4 regions of the Paucibacter sediminis genome follow, and region 2 is predicted to be linked to each of the others. Evidence: predicted binding sites of a transcription regulator. Region 2 holds the regulator's gene; each other region holds the start of a gene.
The links. Region 2 encodes FNR, which switches genes on or off when oxygen is low (the NO sensors DNR and NnrR bind a similar motif). Its sites were predicted from a motif close to TTGATNNNNATCAA; they were not measured.
Positions count from the first base shown of each region.

Region 1: PFX98_RS04855 (hemerythrin domain-containing protein) is a predicted target of FNR. The motif match lies at 2,365-2,378, and genes of this name have one in related genera.
Region 3: cobA (uroporphyrinogen-III C-methyltransferase) is a predicted target of FNR. The motif match lies at 1,746-1,759, and genes of this name have one in related genera.
Region 4: PFX98_RS19545 (acetyl-CoA hydrolase/transferase C-terminal domain-containing protein) is a predicted target of FNR. The motif match lies at 1,948-1,961, and genes of this name have one in related genera.

Region 1 covers NZ_CP116346.1:1,057,947-1,063,619, forward strand. Annotated here, with positions in the region: gene gap (type I glyceraldehyde-3-phosphate dehydrogenase) at 1-165, opposite strand, end outside; gene tkt (transketolase) at 243-2,297, opposite strand; gene PFX98_RS04855 (hemerythrin domain-containing protein) at 2,431-3,015, shown strand; gene murU (N-acetylmuramate alpha-1-phosphate uridylyltransferase MurU) at 3,045-3,761, shown strand; gene PFX98_RS04865 (sensor domain-containing diguanylate cyclase) at 3,825-5,294, shown strand; gene PFX98_RS04870 (ligand-binding sensor domain-containing diguanylate cyclase) at 5,291-5,673, opposite strand, start outside.
Region 2 covers NZ_CP116346.1:4,883,402-4,889,074, reverse strand. Annotated here, with positions in the region: gene ccoO (cytochrome-c oxidase, cbb3-type subunit II) at 1-288, shown strand, start outside; gene PFX98_RS22690 (cbb3-type cytochrome oxidase subunit 3) at 301-477, shown strand; gene ccoP (cytochrome-c oxidase, cbb3-type subunit III) at 474-1,388, shown strand; gene ccoG (cytochrome c oxidase accessory protein CcoG) at 1,413-2,870, shown strand; gene PFX98_RS22675 (hypothetical protein) at 2,902-3,156, shown strand; gene PFX98_RS22670 (hypothetical protein) at 3,272-3,493, shown strand; gene fnr (fumarate/nitrate reduction transcriptional regulator Fnr) at 3,531-4,265, opposite strand; gene hemN (oxygen-independent coproporphyrinogen III oxidase) at 4,445-5,673, shown strand, end outside.
Region 3 covers NZ_CP116346.1:3,688,033-3,693,705, reverse strand. Annotated here, with positions in the region: gene ahbB (siroheme decarboxylase subunit beta) at 1-183, opposite strand, end outside; gene PFX98_RS17135 (cytochrome D1 domain-containing protein) at 180-1,355, opposite strand; gene PFX98_RS17130 (c-type cytochrome) at 1,352-1,708, opposite strand; gene cobA (uroporphyrinogen-III C-methyltransferase) at 1,836-2,645, shown strand; gene PFX98_RS17120 (YbaY family lipoprotein) at 2,640-2,984, opposite strand; gene PFX98_RS17115 (MvdC/MvdD family ATP grasp protein) at 2,981-3,940, opposite strand; gene legP (Dot/Icm T4SS effector Zinc-dependent metalloprotease LegP) at 3,966-5,306, opposite strand; gene PFX98_RS17105 (hypothetical protein) at 5,464-5,673, shown strand, end outside.
Region 4 covers NZ_CP116346.1:4,220,787-4,226,459, reverse strand. Annotated here, with positions in the region: gene PFX98_RS19560 (hypothetical protein) at 1-70, opposite strand, end outside; gene PFX98_RS19555 (delta(1)-pyrroline-2-carboxylate reductase family protein) at 105-1,013, opposite strand; gene PFX98_RS19550 (GGDEF domain-containing protein) at 1,026-1,865, opposite strand; gene PFX98_RS19545 (acetyl-CoA hydrolase/transferase C-terminal domain-containing protein) at 2,039-4,129, shown strand; gene PFX98_RS19540 (DHA2 family efflux MFS transporter permease subunit) at 4,501-5,673, opposite strand, start outside.

The DNA.
Region 1 (5,673 bases), 1.5 Mb from region 2:
GAACTTGCCGTGCACGCTGTCGTACTTGAGCATGTAGGCCAGGTAGTCGGGCTCGAGCAGGTCGTTGATGCCGACCACTTCGATTTCCTTGAAGTTGGCGATGGCAGCGCGGAACACCATGCGGCCGATGCGGCCGAAGCCGTTGATACCGATCTTGATCGTCACGTGAGTCTCCTTGAGAGAAAAGAAAACAAAAACCGTCGAACCTATGCAAAAGGGGTGCCGCTGGCACCCCCGTCATATCACTTGCTCTTCTTGACCTTCAGCTTGGCCACGCCCAGCGCCACCTTGACGGTGTCCACCACGTTTTCCGCGCTGAACCCGAAGTGCTTGAACAGCACCGGCGCCGGCGCCGATTCGCCGTAGGTGTCGATGCCCACCACGGCGGCACAGCCGTACTTCCACCAGCCGTCGGTGACGCCCATTTCCACCGCGATGCGCGGCAGACCGGCGGGCAGCACGGCCTTCTTGTAGGCGGCGTCCTGGCGGTCGAACACATTCGTCGAGGGCATCGAGACCACGCGCACGCCGATGCCGTCCAGCGCCAGCAGCTCCTGCGCACGCAGGGCCAGCTGCACCTCGGAGCCGGTGGCGATGATGACGGCGCGGGCCTTGCCCTTCACGCCCACTTCCTTGGGCTCGGCCAGCACATAGCCGCCCTTGGCGATGTCGTCCACCGCGGTCTTGGGCGCATAGGGCAGGTTCTGACGCGACAGCGCCAGCACGCTGGGGCGCTGGGCATTGCCGATCGCCATGGTCCAGGCCACCACGGTCTCGGTGGTGTCGGCGGGGCGCCAGACGTCCAGGCCCGGGATCAGGCGCAGCGAGGCCACATGCTCGATCGACTGGTGGGTCGGGCCGTCTTCGCCCAGACCGATGGAGTCGTGCGTGAACACATGGATGACGCGCTGCTTCATCAGCGCGGCCATGCGGATGGCATTGCGGCTGTAGTCGCTGAAGGTCAGGAAGGTGCCGCCGTAGGGGATGTAGCCGCCATGCAGGGCCACGCCGTTCATGATGGCGGCCATGCCGAACTCGCGCACGCCGTAGTTGATGTGGCGGCCGCCGTTCGAGGAACCATCGGCCTCCAGGCGGAAGGCCGGGGTGCTCTTGGTGTTGGTGAGGTTGGAGCCGGTCAGGTCGGCCGAGCCGCCCAGCAGCTCGGGCACGGCGGCGGTGAAGGCCTCCAGCGCCAGCTGGCTGGCCTTGCGGCTGGCCACGGTCTCGGCCTTGCCATGGGCGGCGATCACCGCATCCACCGCGGTCTGCGCGAAGTTGGCGGGCAGCACGCCGGCCATGCGGCGCTGGAACTCGGCGGCCAGCTCGGGGTGGGCCGTGGCATAGGCGTCGAAACGCTCGTCCCAGGCGGCCTCCAGCGTGGCGCCGGTGGCCTTGGCATCCCAGTCGGCATACACCTCCTGCGGGATCACGAAGGGCTCATGGGCCCAGCCCAGCGCCTCGCGGGTGAGCTTGATCTCCTCGCCACCCAGGGCCTCGCCGTGCGCCTTGGCGGTGCCGGCGCGGTTCGGGGAGCCCTTGCCGATGGTGGTCTTGGCGATGATCAGCGTCGGCATGTCCGTGCTCATCTTGGCCAGGCTGATGGCGGTGTCGACCGACTCCACATCGTGGCCGTCCACCGGGCCGATCACGTTCCAGCCATAGGCCTCGAAACGCTGGGCGGTGTTGTCGATGAACCAGGGCGCGACCTGGCCATCGATCGAGATGCCGTTGTCGTCGTAGATCGCGATCAGCTTGTTGAGCTTCCAGGCGCCGGCCAGGGCGCAGGCCTCGTGGCTGATACCCTCCATCAGGCAGCCGTCGCCCAGGAAGGCGTAGGTGTGGTGGCCGACGATGTCGTGGCCTTCACGGTTGAATTCCTTGGCCAGCATCTTCTCGGCCAGGGCCAGACCCACGGCATTGGTGATGCCCTGGCCCAGCGGGCCGGTGGTGGTCTCGACGCCGGGGGTGATGCCCACCTCGGGGTGGCCCGGGGTCTTGCTGTGCAGCTGGCGGAAGGCCTTCAGCTCCTCGATCGGCAGCGCGTAGCCGGTCAGGTGCAGCAGCGCATAGATCAGCATCGAGCCATGGCCGTTGGAGAGCACGAAGCGGTCGCGGTCGGCCCATTGCGGATTGGCCGGGTTGTGGCGCAGGTGGCGGTTCCACAGCGCCACCGCGATCTCGGCCATGCCCATGGGGGCGCCCGGGTGGCCGGAATTGGCCTGCTGCACGGCGTCCATGGCCAATGCGCGAATGGCGTTGGCCATCAGGGTGGTGTTGCGGGCAGCGGTATCGGCCATGGTGTGTGCGGGATGGAGTTGCGGGGGAAAACCCGGCATTTTACGTGCGTCCGCGGCGGCGCCAATCTTGATCCAGAGCAATGCGTCACGGCCCGCTAGGCTTCAACCTCTGGCATAGAACGGAGACAAGACCATGCAAGCCCTGACCCTCACCGTGATCCGCGACGAGCACCGCGCCCTCGCCGCGATGCTGCGCTCCATCCCGCTGCTGCTGGCCGAGCACCGCCGCCACAACAGCCTGCCGGACTTCCACGCCCTGCGCGCGATGCTGTTCTATGTGGACGAATTCCCCGAGCGCCTGCACCACCCCAAGGAGAGCGAGCTGCTGTTTCCCAAGCTGCGCGCACGCGCCCCGGAAATCCGCGAGGTGCTGGACCAGCTGGACCAGGACCATGGCCGCGGCGAGCGCGCCATCCGCGAGCTCGAGCATGCGCTGCTGGCCTTCGAGATGATGGGCGAGGCGCGCCGCGACGCCTTCGAGGAGATGGCGCAGCGCTATGTGACGGCCTATCTCAGGCATATGGAAACCGAGGAGCGCGAGATCCTGCCGCTGGCGGTCAAGATGCTCAGCCCGGCCGACTGGGCCGACCTCGACGAGGCCTTCGCCGCCAACCAGGACCCGCTCACCGGCCATGCCGCGGCCGAGGAATACCAGGCCCTGTTCCAGAAGGTGCTGGCGGCCGTGCCGGCGCCGATCGGGCTGGGGCCGGCGCTCTAGCGAGCCGCATCTCACTACACTCCCGGCCCATGCGAGCCATCATCCTCGCGGCCGGGCGCGGCGAGCGCATGCGGCCGCTCACCGACCACCAACCCAAGCCACTCCTGCAGGTCGCCGGCAAGCTGCTGATCGTCTGGCATATCGAGGCCCTGGCGGCCGCCGGCGTGCGCGACATCGTCATCAACACCGCCTGGCTGGCCGAGCAGTTCCCGCAGCAGCTGGGCGACGGCAGCCGCTGGGGCCTGCGCCTGCATTACAGCAACGAGGCGCGCGACCATGGTGGTGCGCTCGAGACCGCCGGCGGCATTGCCAAGGCCCTGCCGCTGCTGTGCGCCGATGGCGACGAGAGCTTCTGGGTCGCCTCGGCCGATGTGCACCTGCCGGACTTCCGCGCCTCGGCGGCGCGCGCCGAGGCGTTTGCGCGCAGCGACATGCTGGCCCATCTGTGGATGGTGCCGAACCGGCCGCACAAGCCCGGCGGCGATTTCGGCATCGACGCCGAGGGCCTGGCCACCAGCGCGGCCAGCACGCCCAACGCCAGCGGGCCGCGCTACACCTGGTCCTGCGTGGGCCTGTTCAAGCGTGCCCTGTTCGAGGGCGTGCGCGTCGGCGAACATGCCGCGCTGCGCCCCTGCCTGGAAATGGGCATCGCCGCACGCCGCATCAGCGCCGAGCTCTACACCCAGGCCTGGGAGGACGTGGGCACGCCCGAGCGCCTCGCGTCACTGAATGCAGTGACGCGCTAGGGTCTAGCCCGGGGCCGGGCCGGCGGGGCGAGGGCGAGAATCGGTGCGCACTGCGCACCCGCCATGACGCCCGCCGTAACCCCCGCCGACCTGCCCGCCAGCCTGGCCTGGGGGCTGCTGCTGGCGCTGCTGCTGGCGCTGGGCTGGCTGGCCCATGGCTGGCGGCGCGCCCGCGATGCCCAGCGTCAATGCGAGGCGCTCGCACGCACCGCCCGGGCCGAGCGCGCCGAGCTGATCGAAGGCATCGAGACGCTCAGCGAGGCCTACTCGATGTTCGACGCCGACGACCGCCTGCTGATCTACAACCAGGCCTTTGCGCGCCTCTACCCGGCCAGCGCGCCGCATTGGCGGCCCGGCATGCGCTACGAGGACTTGCTGCGCGGCATCATCGCCGCCGGCGAGGTGACGCCGGCGATCGGCCAGGAGGAAGCCTGGCTGGCCGAGCGCATGCAGATGCACCGCGCGCCGGGCGAGCCCTGGCTGCAGGAGCTGCCCGGCAATCGCTGGGTGCGCATCTACGAACGCAAGACCGCCTCGGGCGGCACCATCGGCATACGCGCCGACGTCACCGAGCTGGTGCGCACCCAGCAGGCCCTGCAGACCAGCCAGGCCCAGCTGCGGGCCATCATCAGCACCGCCGGCGTGGCCATCGTCACCACCGATGCCGAGGGGCGCATGCGCAGCGCCAACCCGGCGGCGCTGCGCCTGTTCGGCTACGAGCTGGACGAGATGCTGGGCCAGGACGTGGCGATGCTGATGGACGAACCCGAGCGCAGCACCCATGGCCACTACCTGCTGCGCTTCCGCCAGGGCCAGGGCGGCCAGTTGATGGGCCGCGCGCGCGAGTTCAACGCCCTGCACAAGAGCGGCCGGCCGCTCACGGTGCAGCTCTCGGTCTCCGAGGTGCGCAGCGAGGCCGAGCAGCTGTTCGTGGCGGTGATCAGCGACCTCACCGAGCGCAAGCGCTTCGAGATCGAGCTGCAGCATGCCAACGAGCAGCTGCTGCGCCTGTCCACCACCGATGCCCTCACCGAGCTGGCGAACCGCCGCCTGCTGATGCAGCGCCTGGAGGACGAATGGCGGCGCGGCCTGCGCACCGGCGCGCCGCTGTCGCTGCTGCTGGTCGACGTGGACTACTTCAAGCTCTACAACGACCATTACGGCCACCAGGCCGGCGACGATGCGCTGGTGGCGGTGGCCTCGGTGCTGCGCAACAGCGCCAATCGCCCGGCCGATCTGGTGGCGCGTTATGGCGGCGAGGAATTCGTGCTGCTGCTGGCGCAGACCGATACCGAGGGCGCGCGGGCGGTGGCCACGCGCTGCCGCGAGCTGCTGGCCGGCCTGGCCCTGGCGCATGAACTCTCGCCGCTAGGCGGTGGCCTGCTGACGCTCTCGATCGGCATGGTCAGCGGCGTGCCCTACCGCGGCAGCTCGGCCTCGCAATGGCTGGCCCAGGCCGACCTGGCGCTCTACCAGGCCAAGTCGCAGGGGCGCGACCGCGCCGTGGTGGCGCCAGTTTTCTCGGAAGCCTAGTTCACCGGCCGCTCGCGCGAGCCCGCCATCTGCAGCGCGCCGGTGGCCAGCCATTCGGCCAGCGGGCGCTGGCGCCAGGCGCGCAGCTCCTCGTCCGACGCGGCGCTGGCGCTCACCACCCCCAGCCAGCCGTTGCGGCCGGCGCGCTTGACGGCATAGAGCGCCGCATCGGCCACGTCGATGACGCTGGACCAGTCGAGCGCGCGCGCATGCGCCGGCGCCAGCGGGAAGCAGGCAAAGCCCACCGAGCAGGTCTTGTGCAGCAGGCTGCCGTCGTCCAGCACAAAGGGGCGGTCCGCCACCATGGCGCGGGCGCGCTCGGCCAGCTCGGCGGCATGGTGGCGCGAGGTGGCGCGCGCCACGATCAGGAACTCCTCGC
Region 2 (5,673 bases):
GGGCCCGACCTGCAGCGCGTCGGCGGCAAGTACAGCGATGAATGGCATCGCATCCACATGACCAATCCGCGCGACCTGGTGCCCGAGTCGAACATGCCTGCCTACCCCTGGCTGGCCAAGTCGAACGTCAACCCGGCCGACATGGCGCCCAAGTTCCGCGCCCTGCGTACGGTGGGCGTGCCTTATACCGACGACGACATCGCCAAGGCCGGCGATGAGGTCAAGGGCAAGACCGAGCTGGATGCGGTGATCGCCTACCTGCAGGTCATGGGCACCGCGCTCAAGTAAGGAGTTGCAGACATGGATATCAACGATCTGCGCGCCGGCTTCACGGTGCTCTCGATGCTGATGTTTGTGGGCATCGCCATGTGGGCGTACTCCAAGCGCAATCTGCATCGTTTCGATGAGGTGGCCGCCGTCCCCTTGCTGGACGACGACGTGCCAGCCGAACCCAAGCTCTCCAGGAGGCCTGAATGAGTGACTTTTTCTCCAATGGCTGGTCGGTCTTCGTGGCCGGCGCCACCATCCTTGGCCTGCTGCTGTGCCTGGTGCTGTTGATCATCGCCAGCCGCCGCAAGATCATGGCCAACGACAACACCACCGGCCATATCTGGGACGAAGACCTGCGTGAACTGAACAACCCGCTGCCGCGCTGGTGGATGGGTCTGTTCGTGCTGACGGTGGTGTTCGCAGGCATCTACCTGGCCATGTACCCGGGCCTGGGCAGCACCGAGGGCAGCCTGAAGTGGACCAGCACCGGCCAATACGAGGCCGAGCAGGCCAAGGCCCGCGCCGCACTTGAGGGTGTCTACGCCAAGTACGCGGCCATGCCGGCCGAGGCCCTGGCCAAGGATCCGCAGGCCATGGGCATTGGCGAACGCCTGTTCGCCAACAACTGTGCCGGCTGCCATGGCTCCGACGCACGCGGCTCCAAGGGCTTCCCCAACCTGACCGACAGCGACTGGCTCTATGGCGGTGCGCATGACACCATCATCGAAACCATCAGCAAGGGCCGCAACGGCGTGATGCCGCCGATGGCCGCCGCGGTAGGCACGCCGGAAGACGTGCGCAATGTGGCCAACTATGTGCTGAGCCTGTCGGGCAGCCCGCACAACTCGATCGCGGCCCAGCTGGGCAAGCCCAAGTTCGGCGCTTGCGCGGCCTGCCATGGTCCGGACGGCAAGGGCAACCAGGCCCTGGGCGCGCCCAACCTGACCGACAAGGTCTGGCTGCATGGCTGGGGCGAAGACGCGGTGATGGCGATGATCAACAACGGCAAGAACAACGTCATGCCCGCCCACGCCTCGCGCCTGAGCGCTGAGCAGATCCGCGTGCTGGCGGCCTATGTGTGGAGCCTGTCGCAAACCACGGCCGTGGCCGCCAAGTAAGAAGTAGCAGAAAAGCAGCAACTGATGAGCAGCGAAGCCAGCGCCACGACCCAGCCCAGCCAGAGCGGTGGTGATGCCGCCGTGGAGATGGTTTCGCTCTATCAGGCACAGAAGAAGATCTACCCCCGCGCCGTCACGGGCTGGTTTGCGACCTGGCGCTGGAGCCTGGTCTGGATCACGCAGCTGCTGTTCTACGGCCTGCCCTGGTTGAACTGGAACGGCCGCCAGGCCGTGCTCTTCGACCTGGGCGCGCGCCGTTTCTATATCTTCGAACTGGTCCTGTATCCGCAGGACTTCATCTTCCTGACCGGGATCCTGCTGATCTCGGCCTATGCGCTGTTTCTCTTCACCGCGGTGGCGGGGCGGCTGTGGTGCGGCTATGCCTGCCCGCAGACCGTCTACACCGAGATCTTCATGTGGGTGGAGCAGCGCTTCGAGGGCGATCGCGCCGCACGCATGCGGCTTGACGCCGGCCCCTGGAACGCCGAGAAGCTGGCGCGCAAGGGCGGCAAGCAGCTGGTCTGGCTGAGCCTGGGCCTGTGGACCGGCTTTACCTTTGTCGGCTACTTCACGCCCATCAAGCTGCTGGGCAGCGAGGCCCTGGCCCTGAGCTTCGGGCCCTGGGAATGGTTCTGGGTGCTGTTCTACGGTTTTGCCACCTACGGCAATGCAGGCTATATGCGCGAGCAGGTCTGCAAATACATGTGCCCCTATGCGCGCTTCCAGAGCGCCATGTTCGACAAGGACACGCTGATCATCAGCTACGACGCCGAGCGCGGCGAGCCGCGCGGCGCGCGCGGGCGCAAGGCGGACCCGAAGCAGCTCGGGCTCGGCGCCTGCATCGACTGCAATCTCTGCGTGCATGTCTGCCCCACCGGCATCGATATCCGCAAGGGCCTGCAATACGAGTGCATCGGCTGCGCCGCCTGTGTCGATGTGTGCAACGGCGTGATGGACAAGATGGGCTATGCGCGCGGCCTGGTGCGCTACGACACCCAGAACGGGCTGTCCCAGCACCTGACGCGCAGCCAACTGCTGGCGCGCATGTTCCGCCCGCGCGTGCTGATCTATACCGCCATCCTTTTCGTCATCAGCGCGGCCCTGATGGCCAGCATCGCGCTGCGCACCACCTTCAAGGTGGACGTGGTGCGCGACCGCGCCTCGCTGGCACGGCAGGTCGAGGACGGCTATGTGGAAAACGTCTACCGCCTGCAGATCATGAATGCCACCGAGCAGGAGCAGCGTTTCACGCTGACGGCCTCCGGCCTGCTGGGCCTGCGCATGCAGCCCGCGGTGGACGTCGTCGCGGTCGGACCCGCCGAGGCGCGCTGGATCTCGGTGGCGCTGCGCGTGCCGCCCGAGGTCGCGGCCAGCGAGGGCGCCGGCGCCCATCCGATCCAGTTCGAGATCCGCCGCCTCGCCAGCCCGGGCACCGACGCCGGCAGTCTGATGGAAAAATCAACCTTTGTGCTGCCGCGTTGAGCGGCGGCCCATTCATCCGAAAGAGCACGCCATGAGCAAGCAGCAAGACCTGACCCCGGCCGACAAGCCCGCCCCCTGGTGGCGCGAACGCATGATGTGGCTGGTGGTGGGCGGCCCGTCGGTGGTGATCGTCGCCTGCATCGCCACGCTGACGCTGGCGATCCGTTTCCCGGATCCGGTGATCGAGACCAAAGCCCGCCTGTCGGCCGACAGTGCGGAAGAGCAGGGCGCGGCCCTGCAGCCCGCCATGAAGGCCCGCAACCATGCGGCGACGGGCGGCCACTGACGCAGCAGACTCACAAGCCGAGGGGGCGCGTATGGGTGAAGCAGGGGACGCAGCAGGGGACGATGCAGGTATTGAGCGCAGGCCAGGTGACCGGCCGGGGCTGGTGCGTTCGGCCATGTTCATCCTCTGGCCGTCCTTCTTCATGGCCGGCGTGACCGTGGCGCTGGTGTTCGCGGTGGTGGACCCCAGCGATCTGAGCTGGTTCGGCGCGGCCCCGATGGCGCTGCCGCGCGCCGCCATCTACACGCTCAGCTTCCTGATCTTCTGGCTGCTCATCAGCGCCGCATCGGCGATGTCACTGTACCTGGCCCAGCAACAAAAAAGCCCGCCTCAGTAGCGGGCCTGGGCGGGCGTTTGAGGCTTTGCGGCCGGGCTCAGCAGGTGGTGCTGTTGACCAGCTTCTGCAGCCCCGGCTGATCCATGATGCGGATCTGGCGCTGCTTCACTTCCAGCAGGCCGTCTTCCTGGAACTTCGAGAAGGTGCGGCTGACCGTCTCCAGCTTCAGGCCCAGATAGCTGCCGATTTCCTCGCGCGTCATGCGCAGCACCAGGGCCGAGGCCGAGAAGCCGCGCGCCTGCAGGCGCTGGGTCAGGTTGAGCAGGAAGGCCGCCAGGCGCTCCTCGGCGCGCATGCTGCCCAAGAGCAGCATCACGCCATGGTCGCGCACGATTTCGCGGCTCATGATCTTGTGGAACTGATGCTGCAGATCGGTGAATTCGCGCGACAGCTCTTCCAGCTGGCTGTAGGGAATCACGCAGACCTGCGAGTCCTCCAGGGCCACGGCGTCGCAGCTGTGGCGGTCATTGCTGATGCCGTCCAGCCCCAGCAACTCGCCGGCCATCTGGAAGCCGGTGACCTGGTCGCGCCCGTCTTCGGACGACACGCAGGTCTTGAAGAAACCGGTGCGCACCGCATAAAGCGACTGGAAGGAGTCCCCGGTACGGAACAGCGTGTCGCCGCGTTCGACATTGCGGCGTGTGGCCACCAGGGCGTCCAGTTGATCCAGGTCACCCTTGGATAGGCCGACGGGCAAGCACAACTCCCGCAGGTTGCAGCTGGAACAAGCTACCTTGAAGGGCTCGATCTTGATGGCGTGGTTGGCATTCATGTGGCGAATTATGGTGGCTGGGCCCGGAGCTGGGGCGGATTCCGCACCCGATGGCGTGCCTGTGTGCATAGAGTTGAACATGATGCTCCTCAAGATTGACGCCATTCTTTCTCTATGCTCGCGCTGCAAGATTGACCCAAGTCAAACGCCCTGTCAACGGGCTTGGCACAGTACGGTCCATGGAACCAAGAGTCGCTGAACCCCTGCCAGGCATCACCGAAGACGTGTTGCGCCGCTTTGACGTTTCCGGGCCGCGCTACACCTCCTACCCGACTGCCGACCGTTTCGTCGAGGCCTTTACCACCACCCAATACCGTCAGGCCCTGCAACAGCGGGCCCAGGGCGGCGTGGTGGGGGGCGGCGCGCCGCTGTCCATCTATGTGCACATCCCCTTTTGCGAGTCGGTCTGCTACTACTGCGCTTGCAACAAGGTCATTACCAAGCACCATGAGAAGGCGGCCGAATACCTGGACGCGCTGGTCACGGAGATGGACCTGACCCTGGCGGATCTCGGACGCACCCAGTCGGTGTCGCAGCTGCATCTGGGTGGCGGTTCACCGACCTTCCTCAGCGATGCGGAGCTGACGCGCCTGATGGACGACATTCGCAGCCGCTTCAAGCTCGCGCCCGGTGCCGAGATCTCGATCGAGGTGGACCCGCGCACCGTCACCAACGAGCGCCTACAGCATCTGCGCGGCCTGGGCTTCAATCGCCTGAGCTTTGGCGTGCAGGACTTCGACCCGGCGGTGCAGAAGGCCGTGCATCGCATGCAGAGCTACGAGAGCGTGGAAGCGCTGATGATCCAGGCGCGTGCCCTGGGCTTCGAATCCACCAATGTGGACCTGATCTACGGCCTGCCGCAGCAGACGCCCGAGTCCTTCGCCCGCACCATCGCCCAGGTGGCGGCACTCAAGCCGGACCGCATCGCGCTGTATGGCTACGCCCATCTGCCGCAGCGCTTCAAGCCGCAGCGCCGCATCGACGCCGCACTGCTGCCGGTGGCGGCCGACAAGCTGCACATGCTGTCGGGCGCGCTCGGCGGCTTTGTCGGGCACGGCTACACCTATATCGGCATGGACCATTTTGCCCTGCCCAACGACAGCCTGGCGGTGGCCAAGCGCCAGGGCCGGTTGCACCGCAACTTCCAGGGCTACAGCACCCAGCCCGATTGCGACCTGATCGGCCTGGGCGTTTCCGCCATCGGCCGCATCGGCGCCACCTACAGCCAGAATGCCAAGACCCTGCCCGAGTACTACGACGCGCTGGCCCATGGCCAGCTGCCGATCGAGCGCGGCCTGGCCCTGTCGCGCGACGACCTGGTGCGGCGCGCCATGATCATGGCGCTGATGTGCCAGGGGCGGGTGGAGTTCGAGTCCATCGAGCTGGCGCATCTGATCAAGGTGCAGGA
Region 3 (5,673 bases), 1.2 Mb from region 2:
ACCGCCGATGCGCGAGATGCTGCCGCCCGCCTGCAGCCGCCGCAGCCTGGCCAGCACCTCATCCTCGCCGCTGCAGCCCAGGCTCTGGGCCAGCGCCTCGTAGGGCCTGGGTTCGAGCGGGAAGCGCTGCTGCCAGTCGTTCAGCAGGCGGCTGTCCAGCGCGGTGTCGTCCAGGCTGCTCATAGTCCGATGCGCTGCGCGCGGCTGGTGAAGAAGATGCCGCTGGGCGCCTGCGCCGGCAGCGTGGCGAGGGTGGCGAAGCTGCGCGTGTCGATGACGCTGATCTGGTCGCTGTCGCGCGCCGAGATCCACACCGCCTCGCCGCGCGGCGTGAACTCCATGTGCAGCACCGCCTTGCCGGGCTTGAAGGCATGCACGACGCGCTGGCTCTGCGTATCGATGACCTGCACCTGGTCGTAATCGGGCACGGCGAAGTTGACCCAGACCTGGCGCCCGTCGGGCTGCGCCATCACGAACACCGGCTGGCCGGCCACCGGGATGCGCGCCACTTCGGCCCAGCTCTGCGTGTCCACCACCAGCACCTCGTGGCGGCCGATGGCAGGCAGATAGGCCAGGCGCCCGGCCACCGCCCAGCCGCGCAGATGCGGCATCTTGAACACCGGCAGCGGCTGCTGGCCGCGCCCATAGCCCGGCAGGATGCGCTGCACCTTGGGCTCGGCGGCCCAGAGGTCGATCATGGCCAGGCCGTCCTCGCCGAACAGGCCGGCAATGTAGTGGCGGCCATCCGGGGTGACGAGGGCGTCATAGGGCTGGTGGCCCACGTGGCTGAACTTGCTGATGCGCGGCGCGCGCGGCTGGCTCAGGTCGGCCAGCCAGATCTCGTCGGCATCGAAGAGCGAGAAGATGAAACGCTGGCCGGGCAGATCGGCCAGGCCCACCACGCGCGAGAGCTTGCCGGGCGCGTACTCGGCCGGGATGTCGGCCACCAGGCTGAGGTCCTGCGCATCGAAGACCTTGATGCCGCCGGGCTGGTAGTTCTGCGCCACCACCCAGCGCCCGTCCTGCGAGATCGCGCCGCCGATCGAGTTGCCGCTCTGCTGCACCCGCGCCACCACGCGCTGGCTGGGCAGATGCAGCTTGCTGAGCGCGCCATCGCGCCCGAACACATAGGCGTAGGCGCCATCGCGCGAATACACCAGCGAGGCATGCGAGAGATCGCCCAGGCCCTGCACGCGCCCCAGCGCGCTGCGCGTGCTGGTGTTGAGCAGCTGCAGGCTGCCGCTGGCGCGCTCCACCACCAGGCCCAGATCGCCGGTGCCCTGGATGGGTGTCTGCGCACAGGCCGCCAGCAGGAGCGTGGCGAGGCCGGCCCATAACTTGGGTGTGTTGATCATGGTTTGACTTCCTCTCCCCGCAGCACGCCGGCCAGCCACTCGGCCTCCGCGGCGCTGAGCATGGATTTCCAGGGTGGCATGGGCGTGCCGGGGCGGCCGTGGTAGATCACCGCGGCGATGCTGTCGCGCGGCAGTTCGCGCATGGCCTGCGCATGGATCGGCGGCCCCAGGCCGCCGGTGAGGCGCATGCCATGGCAGGAGCCGCAGTCCTGCTGCAGCATGCGCAGCAGCTGCTGCTGGCGCTGAGGCGTCGGGGTGGGGGCCGGCGCCTGCGCCAGGGCCAGTCCCGGCAGCAGGCACAGCAGCGCCGGCAAGCATGCCAAGGCCCAGCACCAGCTCCGATTGCAACGCATCACGCAGCACCTCTCGATTCGATGTGCCAATGCTTGCTTGATGTAGCTCAGCTGTCCTTGAACCAGTTCAAGGACGGGGCAGGCCCGCTGTTTTCACAATCGGCCCATGCCCTTGGAGCAAGACATCATGAGTCGACTGGACGAGCCCCGCTTCTTCGCCAACAGCCCCAGCGTGACCCTGGTGGGCGCCGGCCCCGGCGACCCCGAGCTGCTGACGCTGAAGGCCGCGCGCGCGCTGGCCGAGGCCAGGCTGGTGCTGTACGACGCGCTGGTCTCGCCCGCGGTGCTGGCGCTGGCGCATCCCGAGGCCGAGCTGGTCTATGTCGGCAAGCAGAGCGGCCACCACCATCTCAGCCAGGAGGCCATCATCGCGCTGATGATCCGCCTGGTGCGCGACGAGGGCCGCGCGCTGCTGCGCCTGAAGGGCGGCGACCCCTATATCTTCGGCCGCGGCGGCGAGGAGGCCGAGGCCCTGGCCGCGGCCGGCATCCCCTTCCAGACCATCCCGGGCATCAGCGCCGCGCAGGCCGCCGCGGCCTGCGCCGGCATCCCGCTGACGCACCGCGATCATGCCGATGCGGTGGTGTTCGCCACCGGCCATCTGCGTGCCCATGCACAAGCCGGCGCCGAGCAAGATGTCGAGCTCGACTGGCCGATGCTGGCGCGGCCGCACCAGACCGTCGTGATTTATATGGGCCTGGCGGGTCTGGAGATCATCAGCGCGCGCTTGATCGCCCATGGCCTGCCGGCCGACACGCCGGCCGCCCTGATTGCCCACGCCAGCCGGCCCGGCCAGCGCTGCCTGCGCGCCAGCCTCAGCGAGCTGCCGGCGCTGGCGCGCGCCGAGGGCGTGCAGTCGCCGGCGCTGCTGCTGATCGGCGGGGTGGCGGCGCTGCATGAGCGGCTGATGCCGCAGGCGGCGCAAGCCCTGTCATGAGGCCGGCGTCAGGGTCAGCTCGAGGCCGCTGAGCTCGCCCTTGGCCGGCAGCGGCTGTGCCACGGTGCTGAGCAGCAGCAGGCGGGCCGACGCACCGCCCTGCTCCACCCGAACCTGCAGCGCATGGCTGCGGCCCGGCGGCACCTCGGGGGCCATCAATTCGAACGCCAGGCCTTGGCCCGGCGCGATCGCGACGCCCTCCATCACCTGGGCGGCCACCAGCACCGAGGCGACGTCCTGCAACGACACATCGCGCACCTCGACGCGCACGCGCAGGCCTTGCGCGGCCGGGGTCTGGGCCGGCAGCAGCAGCTGCCCGCTGATGCGCCTGGTGGTCATGGCCCCGCGGCCGGCCCGTCCAGCTCACACAGATGGTCGGCCACCGCCTGGGTGATGGGCAGGCCGCTGAGGCGCTCGGCGAACAGCCACTGTCCGGCCGGGTTGACCTCCAGGAACAGGTATTGCCCGTCGTCGGTGCGGCGCATGTCGACGGCGCCGTAGCGCAAGCCCAGGCGATCCTGCAGGGCCAGCAGCTTGGCCTCGATGTCGGCCGGCAGCTGGGCCGCGGCCGCCCGCCCCTCGCCCACCACCATGCGCATGTCCACCGGGTAGGAGGTGTGGCGTGCGTCGATCTCGGTGGTGAACAGGCGCCGGCCGACGATGGTGATGCGCAGGTCCACGCCGGGGATGTAGCGCTGAAAGATCACCGGCGCCAGCCGCAGCAGGTCGAGCCGGCCAAGATCCTCGGCCGTCACCAGCCGGGTCTCGCGCCATTCCTCGATGGAGGCCAGGAAGGCCTTGAACACCACCTGACCCAGGCCCTGCTCGGCGACGAAGCGCTGCGCCTCCTCGGCCCGCGTGGTGACCAGGGTGGCCGGCACCTGCAGCCCGACCTGCTGGGCCAGCGTCCATTGCAGCGGCTTGTGGTGGGCGGCCTCGTCGGCCAGGCGCGGGTTCATCCAGGCGCAACCCAGCGCGTCGAGCATGCCGTGCACGGCCTGGCCGGTCTCGCTGCTGGCAAAGGCGCGGTGCTGGCCGCGCAGGATGGCGGGATCGACATCGAAGCCGCGCACGCGCCGCCACCACACCACGCGGGCAGCGGCCAGATCCACTTCGCGGCCGGCGATCTCCAGCAGGTACTGCGGCGCCGCGCCATCGCGCCAGCGCAGCGCGATGCGGTTGCGCACCGGGAAGTCGGCCAGGTCGATGCGCAGCAGCTCCCGGCCGGCGCGCTGCAGGCAGGCACAGACCGCGTCGCTGTGATCCTCGCCCTCGTAGGAGACGACGACGATCATGCGCGCGCCGCCCTCATGCACGCCCTCACGCGCCGTCTCCGCCCTGCAGGCTGAGCCAATGCTGCAGCGCCTGCTCGTAGGCCTCGGCCAGCGCATCGGCCTCCTGCTGGGCCTGGGTATGCGCTTCGGCGAGCTGCTCCAGCTGCGCCGCGGCCTCGGCCAGCGCGTCGCCGCTGTCGCCCGCATAGCGGCTGCCGGAGGCCAGCACATAGGGCGTGGCCGAGGGGTCGAAGGGGCCGCGCAGCGGCCCGGGCCGCGGGATCGGGATGGGGATGCGCGGGTTGTCCAGCGCCACCTCCTTGCGCGTCGGGATGGGGTCGCGCACCGGATCCTTGCGCACCTCCTTGACGGTCGGGTCGCTGATCGGGTCCTTGCGCACCTCCTTGAGCGTCACGTCCGAGGTCGGGTCCTTGCGCACCTCCTTGATGGTGGGATCGGCCGCCACATCCTTGCGCACTTCCTTGATGGTGACGTCGCTGATCGGGTCCTTCTGCACCTCCTTGGTGGTGCTGCCGATGCCGGGGTACATGGCCTGCACCGCCGCGATGTCGCCGGCCGACAGGCCGCTGCGCTGCCCCATCACCACGCCGGCCGGCAGCGCGCTGCGCGGCACGATGGTGTTCTGCCCGTTCACCGAGAAGGCATTCGCCGGATAGTGCATCACCGAGCCGAAATCGTAGGCACCGATATCGTCGCCATCGGCGATGTGCTGGTCGAAGTTGTGCGACATCGCCGGGTCGATATTGGCCCAGACGATCTGCACGCGCGCGTCGCGGTCCTCGCGGCTCTGCTCATGCCACAGGCCCACGGTGTGGCCGATCTCGTGGATGGCATTGCCGGTGGTGCAGCCGCTGCCCAGCGTGATGTTCTGCTGTCCACCGCGCCGCCCCACCATGGACGAGCAGCCGCCGCCCGGCACGAAGCGCACGAAGTCCGGGAAGGAGGCGGCATTGCCGGCGGTGCGCAGCACAAAGCGGATCGCGGTGTTCGCCTCCCAATGCGCGATCGCGTCGGTGACGCGCGCCTGGTTGGGCAGCGTGGGATCGATCTCGTAGGGCAGGCGGCCATTCGGCCAGCGCACATTGGCGCCGGTGATGCCGACGCCGAAGCGGCCCGTGACATCCTGGTTGGCGGCATCGGCGGCCAGCTCGGCCGCCCGCCCCAGCACGATGTCGCCCTCGAACATCGCGTCGCCATCGACATCGGCATAGTGCAGCCAACGGTTCTTGAAGCTGAAGCCCTGCACCCGCGCGCTGCCGGCCAGTGGGCCGGAACGGCACTCGCAGGCATCCTGCGTGGTGGCCGGGCTGGTGGACGGCGTGGTGGCCGGAGTTTGACCGCGCCTTGCTGATCTCTTGGTCGCCATGATGCATCGCTCCCTGTTGACATCGCTCGCGCTGGCAGCGCGGGTCGATGGCAGGATAGGCAGCCTGGCCCCGCATGGCAATGTCGCGACCCTGCGAAGTTAGGGGTCCGGCGGCCACCAGGCCCTAGACTGGCCCCAGCAAGCATATGGTCAGCATGTGAACAAACCACCCAAGATCGATACGCAGTGCCTGCTGCTGCGCCCGCTCGCCGAGTCCGCCGCGTCCGCCGCATCGGCCGCATCGCCCGAGTTACCGGCGGCCGTGGCGGCGTTCGGGCGGGCCGAGCGCCTCGCCAGCGCCAGAGGCGGCTGGCTGCTGCATCTGCACGAGCCCATGCGCGGCGCACAAGCGCCGGCGGGTCTGCGC
Region 4 (5,673 bases), 660 kb from region 2:
ACTGATTGATCAACAAGGCAAATATGGCCAGCAAGCGACCTACATTCATATCAGAGATGAGGTTCGACATTTGAGGCAGCTGGCAGTAGCAACTGCAACGAATACTAACGCCCAAGCGTAGTGCCACAGAAATCCGAAAGCGCGCAGCGCACCGCCGCCATGTCCCAGGCGGCCTGGCCCACGGTCTTGTAGAGCAAGGGCCCCTGCGCCCTCACCTCGCCCGCGAGCAGCTCGGCCAGGCCATGCACGCGCGACCAGTCCACGCCGGCCTGCAGCAGGTCGCCGGCCTCGTGCCGGGCGCCCTCGGGATCGTCCACGAAGAGCTGGCGCGCCCGCACCTGGGTGGCGGGCAGCTCGGCCATGTCGGGGCGGAAGCTGCCGATGCCGACGATCAGGGTCTCGGGTGCCAGATCCTCGGGCAGCACCGCGCTCAGCGAGGTGGTGGCGGCGAGCGCGCAATCGCCATAGCCGTCGCCCTCCTGCCAGACGCAGGCCGTCAGGCCCTGTGCGGCCAGCCGCTGCACGAAGCCGGGCGCCGCGCTGCGCCCCTTGATGCGCAGGCGCAGGCCCGGCCAGACCTCCAGCAGCGCCAGCGCATGCGACCAGGCCTGGCCGCCCGTGCCCACCAGGGTCAGGTCTTGCGGGGCGCGGCCGAGCAGGCGTTCGATGCCCAGCAGGCTCACCGCGGCGGTGCGGCGCGCCGTCACCGTGCCGCCATGCAGCAGGGCCAGCGGGCTGCCGTTGCGGGCATCGCTTGCCAGCACCAGGCCCTGGATGGTAGGCAGGCCCAGGGCCTGGTTGGCCGGCGTCACCGAGACCAGCTTGCTGATCGCGTATTGCGCATCGGTGCAGGGCATGGCCAGGTAGCTGCCGCCCTCGGGCAGCGGCAGCACGGCGCGCGGGCAGCTGTGGATGCGGCCGGCGCGCAGGTCCAGCATGGCCTGGGCCACGGCGGGCATCAGGCGGGCATAGGGCAAGCGGGCCGCGGTGGCCGCGGCGTCAAGCATCTGCATGGGGAATGGGCGTCAGTTGTTGTTGTTCATCATGCTGGGCTTGCCGGGCAGCAGCCCGGCGCCAGCGCGCACGCAATTGCGGCCCGCGGACTTTGCCACAGCCAGCGCATCGTCGGCGTCGTGGATCAGCTGATCCAGCGTCAGGTGCTCGGGATGCAGCGCCGCCACGCCCAGGCTGACGCTGACGCGCAGCTCTGCGCCGTTCCAGGCCAGCTGCAGCGCCTCCACGCGCTCGCGCATGCGCTCGGCCACGTCCAGCGCGCCGAGCGGGTCGGTGTGCGGCAGGAACACGATGAACTCCTCGCCGCCGAAACGCGCCAGCACGTCGGCGTGGCGCAGGGTTTCGACGCTGGCCGCGGCGATCTCGCGCAGCACCTGGTCGCCGCAGCGGTGGCCGAAGCGTTCGTTGACGCGCTTGAAATGGTCCACATCCATCAGCAGCAGCGCGCAAGACATGTCGTAGCGGCGCGCCCGCGACCATTCGCGCTCCACCAGTTCGAGGAAGTAGCGGCGGTTCAGCGTGCCGGTGAGCGGGTCTTCGGTGGCGTGGCGCAGCACCCCGCGTTGCGTGCTGTCGATATGCTGGACCAGGCGCAGCAGCAGGTAGCCGCACAACGCGGCGCAGGCCGCCGCCATGCCGCTGGCCACCAGGGCGGCGGTGAGGTGGCCGGTCGGCCCCGCCAGCAGCAGGCCGGCCAGCCCCAGGCACAGCAGCAGCGCGCCGGCGCACAGCAGCGCCCAGGTGCGCAGCAGGCCCAAGCGCTGGATCCATTGCCCCAGCAGGGGCAGCCAGCGTGGCGTGTCGATCTCGTTGAACAGCATGAAGGGAAAGTGGGTGGACCGCGCAGCCATTGCAGCACAGCTTGCCCGGGCTGGCGACGCGCGTCCCCGGAATGGGGGATGGGCCCCGGGGGCCGCGGTGCGCGCGCTTGACTTGGCCAAAATCAAGTCCGGCCGGGCCGACTGCGCCGACACTGCCTTATAGGCACAAGAAGTAGGCAGAAGAACCAAGCAGGAGACATGAAATGGACATGCAGACGCTGACCGAGCTGGAGGCCGCGGTGGACGCGGTGCTGGAACGCATCCCGGGCGAGATCGTGCTGGCGATCCCGCTGGGCCTGGGCAAGCCCAACCCCTGGGTCAACGCGCTCTATCGTCGCATCGCTGCCACACCGGCGCGGCGGCTCAAGATCTTCACCGCGCTCTCGCTGGAACGGCCGGTGGGCAAGTCGGAGCTGGAGCAGCATTTCCTGGGGCCCCTGCTGGAGCGCGTGTTCGGCGACTACCCCGACCTCGACTATGTGAAGGCGGCGCGCGCCCAGGCCCTGCCGCCGAACATCGAGGTGCACGAGTTCTTCTTCAAGACCGGTGACTACCTCAACAACGACGCGTCACAGCAGGGCTTCGTCTGCACCAACTACAGCTTCGTGGCGCGCGACATGATGGCCCAGGGCGTGAACGTGATCGCCCAGGCGGTGGCGCTGCGCGAGAACGCCGCCGGCGGGCTGCAGCTCTCGATGTCCTGCAACCCCGACGTGACCCAGGAGCTGATCGAGCGCATGGCGGCCGCCGGCCGGCCGCTGCTGAAGGTGGCGGTGGTGAACGAGCGCCTGCCCTTCATGGCCGGCACGGCGCTGTGGCCGCTCGATCGGGTGGACCTGCTGCTGCGCTGCCCCGCGGCCAACCATGAACTGTTCGGCCCGCCGAATGCCTCCATCAGCTGGGCCGACTACGCCATCGGCCTGCATGCCTCCAGCCTGGTACTGGACGGCGGCACGCTGCAGATCGGCATCGGCTCGCTGGGCGACGCGGTGGCGCAGGGCCTGATCGTGCGTGACCGCCAGCCCGAGGCCTATCGCAGCATCCTCGGCGCGCTTTGCGCCGACGGCGCCGAGGGGCTGGCGGGTCGCGAGCTGGGCGGCTTTGCCCAGGGCCTCTACGGCTGCTCGGAAATGTTCGTCAACGGCTTCATGCGCCTGATCGACGCCGGCCTGATACGCCGCGAGGTCTACGACGACGCCGACCTGCAGGAGCTGGCCAACGCCGGCCGCGTGGGCACGCGCCCCGACCTGGCGGTGCTGCGGGCGCTGGCCGAGCGCGGCCGCATCGCCGCAGAGCTAACGGCGCCAGATATCGCCTACCTGGAGCAACTCGGCGCGCTGCAGCCCGGCCGCGTGCCGGCGGGCACGGCGCTGGACGACGGCCGCGTTGCCGCGGCGCTGGGCGAACGCTGGCTGCATGCCACCATCATGCATGGCGGCTTCTTCCTGGGCCCGCGCGACTTTTATCAGCGCCTGCGCGAGCTGCCCGAGGCGCAGCGCGAGCGCATCTCGATGACCCGCATCGCCTACATCAACCAGCTCTATGGCGATGCGCTGGGCTGCGAGCGCCTCAAGCGTGCCCAGCGCCGCGATGCGCGCCTCTTCAACACCACCATGAAGCTGACCCTCTTGGGCGCGGCCTCGTCGGACGGGCTGGACTCGGGCCAGATGGTGTCGGGCGTGGGCGGCCAGTACAACTTCGTCGCGATGGGCCATGCGCTGCCGGATGCGCGTTCCATCCTGATGCTGCGTGCCACGCATGAGAACCAGCATGGCCTCACCAGCTCGATCGTCTGGAGCTACGGCAACATCACCATCCCGCGCCATCTGCGCGACATCGCCATCACCGAGTACGGCGTGGCCGATCTGCGCGGCCAGACCGATGGCGAGATCGTGAAACGCCTGCTGGCAATCGCCGACTCGCGCTTCCAGGACCAACTCATCGCCGAGGCCAAGGCGCATGGCAAGCTGGAGGCCGACTACCAGCTGCCCGAGCGCTACCGCAACAACCGGCCCGAGATGCTGCGCGAGAAGCTGCGACCCTGGCGCAACGAGGGCGTGCTGCCCGACTTCCCCTTCGGCACCGATCTCAGCGAGGACGAGATCACCATCGTGCGCGCGCTCAAGAAGCTCAAGCATGCCAGCCAGCATCCGCTACAGCTGTTGCCGATGATTCTCAAGAGCCTCACAGGCGAGCGGCCGGTGCCGCCCGCCTACCTGGAGCGGCTGGGGCTGGACCAGGCATCGAGCTTCAAGGATCTGTTCATTCGCAGGCTGTTTGCGGCGAATTTGTGACGAGGGGCGCTGCTGGTGCCGTCCGCGCGGCGGCCCAGGCTGGCGGGCACTCGGCCCCAGATGCGGCGGCCTTCACTGCGTTCAGGCTCCCCTCGCTGCTCGCCAAACCGGGACTCGCGCGCAACTCGCCCTCGCACCCCTGCGGGCCGTTGTCCGCCTGCGGCGGCCAACTGTGCTCGGTGCTCAAACAAGGCGCGCTCGACGCATCGCCTGGAGCGATGCGCAACCCGGTTCGGCTGCGCGGCTCGGCACCGCAAGAGGGGCCTCGTGCCCACCAGCCTGCGCCGCTTCGACCGTGCGCTGGAGGCGCGAGTTCTTCGAAGTAGTACCGTCGCAGGGCCTACATCACCTGCCGGCCGCGCCTGGATCGATCAATGCGCCCCACCCGCATCCACCGGCCCCGCCGCACCCAGGCGTGGCGGACGCTTGGTGAGCCAGACGCCGCCGATCAGCAGCAGGAAGATGAAGGCGGAGGCCAGGAAGATGTCGTCGGCGGCGCGCGTGAAGGCCTGCTGATCGATCAGCCGGTTGATATAGGCGAGAGCCTGCTGCGGCGCCATGCCCAAGGCCTGCAGGCGCGAAATCGATTCGCCGGCTACCAGATCGCCCTGCGCCAGGCGCTCGGCCAGATGATGGTGATGCAGGGCCGCGCGGTTTTCCCACAGCGTGGTGGAGATCGAGGTGCCCATGGCGCCGGCGGTGATGCGCACGAAGTTCGACAGGCCGGCCGCCGCCGCGATGCGGTCGGGCGTGATGCCGGCCAGCGTCAGCGTGGTGAGCGGAATGAAGAAGAAGGCCAGCGCCGCGCCCTGCAGCACGGTCGGGATCATGATGGTGGCGAAGTCCGTCTGCGTGGTGAAGTTGGCGCGCATGCTCAGCACCACCGCGAACATCACGAAGGCGAAGGTGGCCATCCAGCGCGGGTCGCGCACCCCCACATGGCGGCCCACCACCGGCGAGAGCAGGATGGCCAGCAGGCCCACCGGCGCCAGCGCCATGCCCGCGTCGGTGGCGGTGTAGGCCATCCATTGCTGCAGCCATAGCGGCAGCAGCACCACATTGCCGAAGAACAGGCCGTAAGCCACCGAGAGCGTGGCGGCGCCGAACAGGAAGTTGCGGCGCGCGAACAGGCGCAGGTCCACCACCGGATGCTCATCGGTGAGCTCCCAGACCAGGAAGAAGGCGAAGCCCACCACCGCCGTCAGCGCCAGGATCTGGATCTCGCCGCTGGCGAACCAGTCCAGCTCCTTGCCCTTGTCCAGCATGATCTGCAGCGCACCCACCCAGATCACCAGCAGGGCCAGGCCCACGCCATCGATGGGCAGCTTCTTCACCGCGGTCTCGCGCTCGCGGTAGATGCTCCAGGTCAGGCCCGCAGCCAGCAGGCCCACCGGCACATTGATGTAGAAGATCCAGGGCCACGAGACGTTGTCGGTGATCCAGCCGCCCAAGAGCGGCCCCACCACCGGCGCCACCAGGGTCGTCACCCCCCACAGCGCCAGCGCCGTGCCGGCCTTCTCGCGCGGATAGCTGGCCAGCAGCAG